3 regions of the Streptomyces sp. NBC_01077 genome follow, and region 2 is predicted to be linked to each of the others. Evidence: riboswitches for the same ligand, from Rfam matches in the RefSeq annotation. Region 2 holds a riboswitch; each other region holds the start of a gene.
What was found. A riboswitch is a leader RNA that binds a small molecule or an ion and turns the genes downstream of it on or off. The one in region 2 is predicted to bind thiamine pyrophosphate.
Positions count from the first base shown of each region.

Region 1 (2,261 bases), 2.0 Mb from region 2:
GTGGGCGTCGCGCAGCAGCTCGTACACGCCGCCCGCCGTCACCGTGGTGTCCCAGCCCAGTTCCTCGCTGGTGGCGCCGATGACGAGTTCGCCGTTCTCGCGGGGCACCAGGTAGACGTGGCTGCCGCGGACGACGGCGCGGACGGTCCGGGAGAGGAAGGGGGCGTACGGGGCCGGTACCCGCAGGCGCAGTACCTGGCCCTTCACCGGACGCACCGGCGGCAGCACCTCGTCGGGCACGCCCGCGAGGCGCCCGCTGAGGCTGCCCGCGGCGAGGACGACCTGGTCGGCCGTCAGTTCCTCGCCTCCGGCGAGCACGACTCCGCGCGCCCGGTCCCGTACCACCGTCAGGCTCTGCGCGAGGGCGCGGTGGAAGACCACCCCGGCCCGTTCGCAGGCGACGAGGAGCGCGGTGGCGAGCCGGCGCGGGTCGACCTGGTGGTCGCCGTCCACCCGGAGCCCGCCGCGCACGCCCGGGGCCAGCATCGGTTCGAGGCGGCGGCATTCGCGGCCGCTGAGCCACTCCGAGGTGAGTCCGCAGCGGGTCTGCAGGGCGTGCAGTTCGCGCAGGTGGGCCCGGTCGTCGGCGTCGAGGGCGACGGCGAGGGTGCCGCAGGCGCGGTAGCCGACGTCGTGGCCGGTGGATTCCTCGAGCTCCGCGACGAACGCGGGATAGCGGGCGGCGGAGGCGAGGTTGAGCCCGAGCAGGGTCTCCTCGCCGTAGTGGAGTTCGGTGACGGCGGCGAGCATCCCGGCCGCGACCCGTGCGGCGCCGCCGCCGGGGGCCGGGTCGATCACTGCGGTGCGCAGGCCGCGCCGCGCGGCCCGCCAGGCCGTGACCAGTCCGATGATGCCGCCCCCGACGACGAGGACATCGGATCCACGGACATCGGATCCACGGACATCGGACGGACGGCCGTCGGGTGCATCGATTTCGGACACTTCGACTTCGGACACGTGGACATCGGAAGAACGCATGGGCGTCCAGCCCCTCCCTTCGCCGGCATGACCCGGATCAGGTTCGTACGGTCGGAGGCCGTCCCAGCCTCCCTCTCAGCCCGGTGCGTCCGGGCTCCCGCGAGTGCTTTACGCCCGACACACTAGCTTCCGCCTCCGGGGGGCCACAGACCCCTCCCTTCCTGACGGTCCGTCAGATGCGTAAGGTGGTCGGGTGAGCGAGCAGAAGCAGGCACAGCAGCACGTCGTGATCGTCGGCGCCGGCATGGCGGGCGTACAGACCGCCGTCGCCCTGCGCGGACAGGGCTTCACCGGCCCGGTGACCCTCATCGGGGCCGAGCCCCACCAGCCCTACGACCGGCCCCCGCTCTCCAAGGCCATCCTCCTCGGCAAGGCCGAGGACTCCGCCTTCGACGTCGACTTCGAGGAGCTCGGCGTCGAGCTCCGCCTCGGCCTGGACGTCACCGGGCTGCGCGCCGCCGACCACGAGATCGACACCGAGGCCGGGCCCGTCGCGTACGACACCCTGGTCGTCGCGACCGGCGCCCAGCCGGTCACCCTGCCCGGCACCGAAGGCGTCCCCGGGATCCATCTGCTGCGGACCCTCGACGACGCGGTACGCCTCGGGCCCGTCCTGGAGCGCCGCCACAGCGTCGTGGTCGTCGGCGCCGGATGGATCGGCGCCGAATTCGCCACCGCCGCGCGCGAGGCCGGCTGCGCGGTCACCGTCGTCGAGGCCGCCGACCGTCCCCTCGCCGGAGCCCTGCCCGCCGAAGTCACCGCCCCCATGGCCGAGTGGTACGGGGAGAACGGCGCCGAACTCCTCACCCACGCGCGCGTCCGCACCGTCGAGCCCGGCGCACCGGGCAGGGTCGTCCTCGCCGACGGCCGCGAGCTGCCCGCCGACGCCGTCGTCGTCGGCATCGGCGCCCTCCCCGCCACCGGCTGGCTCGCCGGCTCGGGCATCGCCCTCGACCCGAGCGGCGCAGTCACCGCCGACGAGCGGCTGCGCACCAACCTGCCCGATGTGTACGCGGTCGGGGACTGCGCCTCCTTCCCGTCCGCCCGCTACGGCCGGCGCCTCCTCGTCCACCACTGGGACAACGCGCTCCAGGGCCCCCGCACGGTCGCCGCGACGATCACCGGGGCCGACTCGGGGCCGTACGACCCCGTCCCGTACTTCTGGTCCGAGCAGTTCGGCCGCTTCGTCCAGTACGCCGGTCACCACGCGGGCGCGGACACACTGCTCTGGCGCGGCGACCCGGCGGAGGAGGCCTGGTCCGTGCTGTGGCTGCGCGCCGGGG
Region 1 covers NZ_CP108669.1:3,070,848-3,073,108, reverse strand. Annotated here, with positions in the region: gene thiO (glycine oxidase ThiO) at 1-978, opposite strand, end outside; TPP riboswitch at 976-1,089, opposite strand; gene OG462_RS13685 (NAD(P)/FAD-dependent oxidoreductase) at 1,172-2,261, shown strand, end outside.
Region 1: linked by a shared signal. The riboswitch ahead of thiO (glycine oxidase ThiO) and the one ahead of thiC (phosphomethylpyrimidine synthase ThiC) in region 2 are both predicted to bind thiamine pyrophosphate.

Region 2 (2,261 bases):
GAGCACGCCGAGGGAACCGATGATGATCCCGGCCAGCAGGAGGCCGGACATGTCGATGCTCGGGTACAGGCCGTGGATCAGGCCGGTGTTGTCGTCGGTGTTGCCGCTGAGCGACGCCCACTCGATGAAGAACGAACCGAGCAGTCCGATCAGCATGAGCGAGATCAGTGTGCCGAGCACCGCGACCGAGGTGCGGGCCGAGAGCCCGTGGCACATGTAGAGCGCGATCAGCATGATCGCGCTCGACCCGACCACCGCCACGATCAGCGGATTCGATCCCTCCAGGATCGCCGGCAGGATGAAGAGCGTCAGCACCAGGAAGCTCGCGGCGAGCGCGATCAGCGCCATCACGCCCCGCATGCGGCCGACGAGCACGACCACGAGGGCGAAGATCCCGGCGAGCACCGCCATCGGGACCTTCCGGTTCACGTCCGTCACCGAGAACTGCAGGTCGCGCGGGGCGTCGGGCGCGTACGCCACCACCACACCCTGCCCCTCGTGCAGTTGGCGCGGTGCGTCCGGCTGCACGATCTCGGTGAACGTGCGCCCCTTCTCCGGGCCGGTGGTGACCTCGATCGTCGCCTTCCCGCAGTCTCCCTGCTGGGCGTTGACCGCCTCGCGCCCCTCCGGGGTGGAGGTGTCCCCGGTCGGTGGGACCTGCCCGGCGTTCACGTCCTTGCAGTCGACCTGCTCGACCGATACGACCTTGCCCTGCTCGGTCTGCCGGTCGAAGCCGACTCCGGTGCGCTCGTGCGCCGGGGTGCCACCGGGCCACAGGACCACGAGCCCGACCGCGACGGCCGTGGCGAAGGGGATCAGGATCGCGGCGATGACCTTGCGCAGATGCCGGGACACCGGGGCGGCGGGCCCGTGGCTGTGGCTGTGGCCGTGCCCGTGGGAGCTGTGCTCCCGGCCGTTCTCGTGGGACGCGCCGTGCCCCTGACCGTGCCCGTGGGAAGGGCCGGGACCGTGGTCGTGGCCGTGCGGCTCGGGAGTCTGTTGGGGGGAAGTCACCGACCGATCATCGCAAGAACGGCGGGGGCCCACTGTTCAGCACGCCAGGGATGACGCTAGCGTGGTGGCACCTTTGCACACGCGGGAGCTCGGAGCACCGGGCTGAGAGGGCGCTGATCACCGTACGCGCGTACTGATGTACGTACGGGAGGAGGCTGCGCCGACCGCCGAACCTGTTACCGGGTAATGCCGGCGTAGGGAGATCGGTCTCATGACCATTCAGGATGCACGCACGCCTGCCTCCAAGCAGGACGACACCTCTGCCGACGGCGCCCGCACGCCGGGCTGGCACAAGGGGTACGTCCAGGGCTCGCGCCCCGACCTCCGGGTGCCGGTCCGTCAGGTGCACCTCACCAACGGCAAGGACGTCACGCTGTACGACACGTCCGGCCCGTACACCGACCCCACCGTCGACACCGACGTGCGGCGGGGCCTTCCGCCGCTGCGCGAGAACTGGATCATCGCGCGCGGCGACACCGAGGAGTACGCGGGCCGCCCGGCCCGCCCCGAGGACGACGGCATCAAGCACACCTCGCCGCGCGGCGGCGGGCTGAAGAACCTCGACGCCGTCTTCCCCGGCCGCCCGCGCGTGCCGCGCCGTGGCCGCGACGGCCAGGCCGTGACCCAGCTCGCGTACGCCCGCCGGGGGGAGATCACCCCGGAGATGGAGTACGTGGCGATCCGGGAGAACGTCTCCCCCGAGGTCGTACGGGAGGAGATCGCGGCGGGTCGCGCGGTGCTCCCGGCCAACGTCAACCACCCGGAGATCGAGCCGATGATCATCGGCAAGCGGTTCCTGGTGAAGGTCAACGCCAACATCGGCAACTCCGCCGTCACCTCCTCCATCGAGGAGGAGGTGGAGAAGATGACCTGGGCGACCAAGTGGGGCGCCGACACGGTCATGGACCTGTCCACCGGTCGCAACATCCACACCACCCGCGAGTGGGTCCTGCGCAACTCCCCCGTACCGATCGGCACCGTGCCGCTCTACCAGGCCCTGGAGAAGGTCGACGGCCGGGCCGAGGACCTGACCTGGGAGATCTACAAGGACACGGTCATCGAGCAGGCCGAGCAGGGCGTGGACTACATGACGGTGCACGCCGGCGTACTCCTGCCGTACGTGCCGCTCACCGCGCGCCGCAAGACCGGCATCGTCTCGCGCGGCGGCTCGATCATGGCCGCCTGGTGTCTCGCCCACCACAAGGAGAACTTCCTCTACACGAACTTCGAGGAGCTCTGCGAGATCC
Region 2 covers NZ_CP108669.1:5,039,648-5,041,908, forward strand. Annotated here, with positions in the region: gene OG462_RS22675 (YibE/F family protein) at 1-1,014, opposite strand, end outside; TPP riboswitch at 1,086-1,232, shown strand; gene thiC (phosphomethylpyrimidine synthase ThiC) at 1,226-2,261, shown strand, end outside.

Region 3 (2,261 bases), 1.8 Mb from region 2:
CCCGTAAGACCCTGTGGCGGCTGCACGACGGCACGCTGGTCGAGTCGGTGCTCATGCGTTACCCGGACCGGGTGACGATGTGCATCTCCTCGCAGGCGGGCTGCGGGATGAACTGCCCGTTCTGCGCGACGGGGCAGGCGGGGCTCGACCGGAACCTGTCGACCGCCGAGATCGTGCACCAGATCGTGGACGGCATGCGGTCGCTGCGGGACGGGGAGGTGCCCGGGGGACCGGCGCGGCTCTCCAACATCGTGTTCATGGGCATGGGGGAGCCGCTCGCGAACTACAAGCGGGTCGTCGGCTCGATCCGCCGGCTGACGGACCCCGAGCCGGACGGTCTGGGGCTGTCCCAGCGGGGGATCACCGTCTCCACCGTCGGGCTGGTGCCCGCGATGCTGCGGTTCGCCGACGAGGGCTTCAAGTGCCGGCTCGCGGTCTCGCTGCACGCCCCGGACGACGAGCTGCGGGACACCCTGGTGCCGGTGAACACGCGCTGGAAGGTGCGTGAGGTCCTCGACGCGGCCTGGGAGTACGCGGAGAAGTCCGGGCGCCGGATCTCCATCGAGTACGCGCTGATCCGGGACATCAACGACCAGGCGTGGCGGGGTGACCTGCTCGGCCGGCTGCTCAAGGGGCGCCGGGTGCACGTCAACCTGATCCCGCTGAACCCGACGCCGGGTTCGAAGTGGACGGCGTCGCGCCCCGAGGACGAGAAGGCCTTCGTCGAGGCCATCGCCCGCCACGGTGTGCCGGTGACCGTGCGCGACACCCGGGGTCAGGAGATCGACGGTGCCTGTGGACAGCTGGCCGCCGCCGAACGCTGACCTTGTATCCTGAGCTCGAACACATCTCCATATTCCGACAGGGGAGCGCCACAGCGCTGAGAGTGCGGTCACCGTAGGACCGCAGACCCTCTGAACCTTGCCCAGGTCATTCTGGGTAGGAAGTTCGGTCGTTAACTCAAGCTGTTGCGCCCTGCCCGCGTCCGGTTCGCCGGTCGTGGGCAGGGCCGCGTCTCTTCCTGGTCATGCCCAGGAGGAATCTCAGTGACCATCAAGAAGGCCGCTGCCGCCGCGCTCGTCGCGGCGCTCGGCGTCACCACCCTTGCCGCCTGCGGCACGGAGGACGTCCGGGACGCCGCCGGCAAGTCCGGCGGGCCCGTGCCGAAGACCGTGACCCTCGTGAGTCACGACTCGTTCAACGCCTCCAAGGCGGTGCTGGCCGAGTTCACGAAGCAGACCGGCTTCACCGTCAAGGTGCTGAAGAGCGGGGACGCGGGCGAGGCCGTCAACAAGGAGATCCTGACCAAGGGCTCCCCGCAGGGCGATGTCTTCTTCGGCGTCGACAACACGCTGCTGTCCCGCGCGCTCGACAACGGGATCTTCGTTCCGTACGAGGCGAAGGGCTTGGACCGGGTCCCGGAGGCGTACCGGCTCGACAAGGAGCACAGGGTCACGCCGATCGACTCCGGTGACATCTGCGTCAACTACGACAAGAAGTACTTCGCCGACAAGAAGCTGGCGCCGCCGGTGACCTTCGACGACCTGGCGAAGCCGGCGTACAAGGACCTGCTCGTCGTGGAGAACCCCGAGCGGTCCTCCCCGGGTCTCGGCTTCCTGCTCGGTACGGCTGCGAAGTACGGCGACGACGGCTGGCAGGCGTACTGGTCGAAGCTCAAGGCGAACGGTGTGAAGACCGTCGACAGCTGGGAGCTCGCCTACAACCAGGAGTTCTCCGGCTCGGCCGGCGGCAAGCAGGCCAAGGGCGACCGGCCGCTCGTCGTGTCGTACGCGTCCAGCCCGCCGGTCGAGGTGCTGTACGGCGAGCCGCAGCCGAAGGTGGCGCCCACCGGCGTGTCCACCGGCACCTGCTTCCGGCAGACGGAGTTCGCGGGTCTGCTGAACGGGGCGAAGAACCCCGAGGGCGGCAAGGCGCTGATCGACTTCCTGATCTCGAAGAAGTTCCAGGAGGACATGCCGCTCCAGATGTTCGTCAACCCGGTGGCGAAGGACGCGGCCCTGCCGGAGCTGTTCACGAAGCACGGTGTGGTCGTCGACAAGCCGGAGACCATGGCGCCCGAGAAGATCGCCGAGAAGCGTGACCCGTGGATCCAGCAGTGGTCGTCGCTCGTTCTGAAGTAGTCCCCGACCGCAGGGGAAGCGCGGCGCGGCTCGGCCTGATGGTCGTGCCCGTCGCCTTCTTCGCGCTCTTCTTCGCCTGGCCCGTCGTCTCGATCGTGGAACGCGGGCTGCGGGTCGACG
Region 3 covers NZ_CP108669.1:6,820,572-6,822,832, forward strand. Annotated here, with positions in the region: gene rlmN (23S rRNA (adenine(2503)-C(2))-methyltransferase RlmN) at 1-824, shown strand, start outside; TPP riboswitch at 854-964, shown strand; gene OG462_RS31030 (thiamine ABC transporter substrate binding subunit) at 1,047-2,141, shown strand; gene OG462_RS31035 (ABC transporter permease) at 2,180-2,261, shown strand, end outside.
Region 3: linked by a shared signal. The riboswitch ahead of OG462_RS31030 (thiamine ABC transporter substrate binding subunit) and the one ahead of thiC (phosphomethylpyrimidine synthase ThiC) in region 2 are both predicted to bind thiamine pyrophosphate.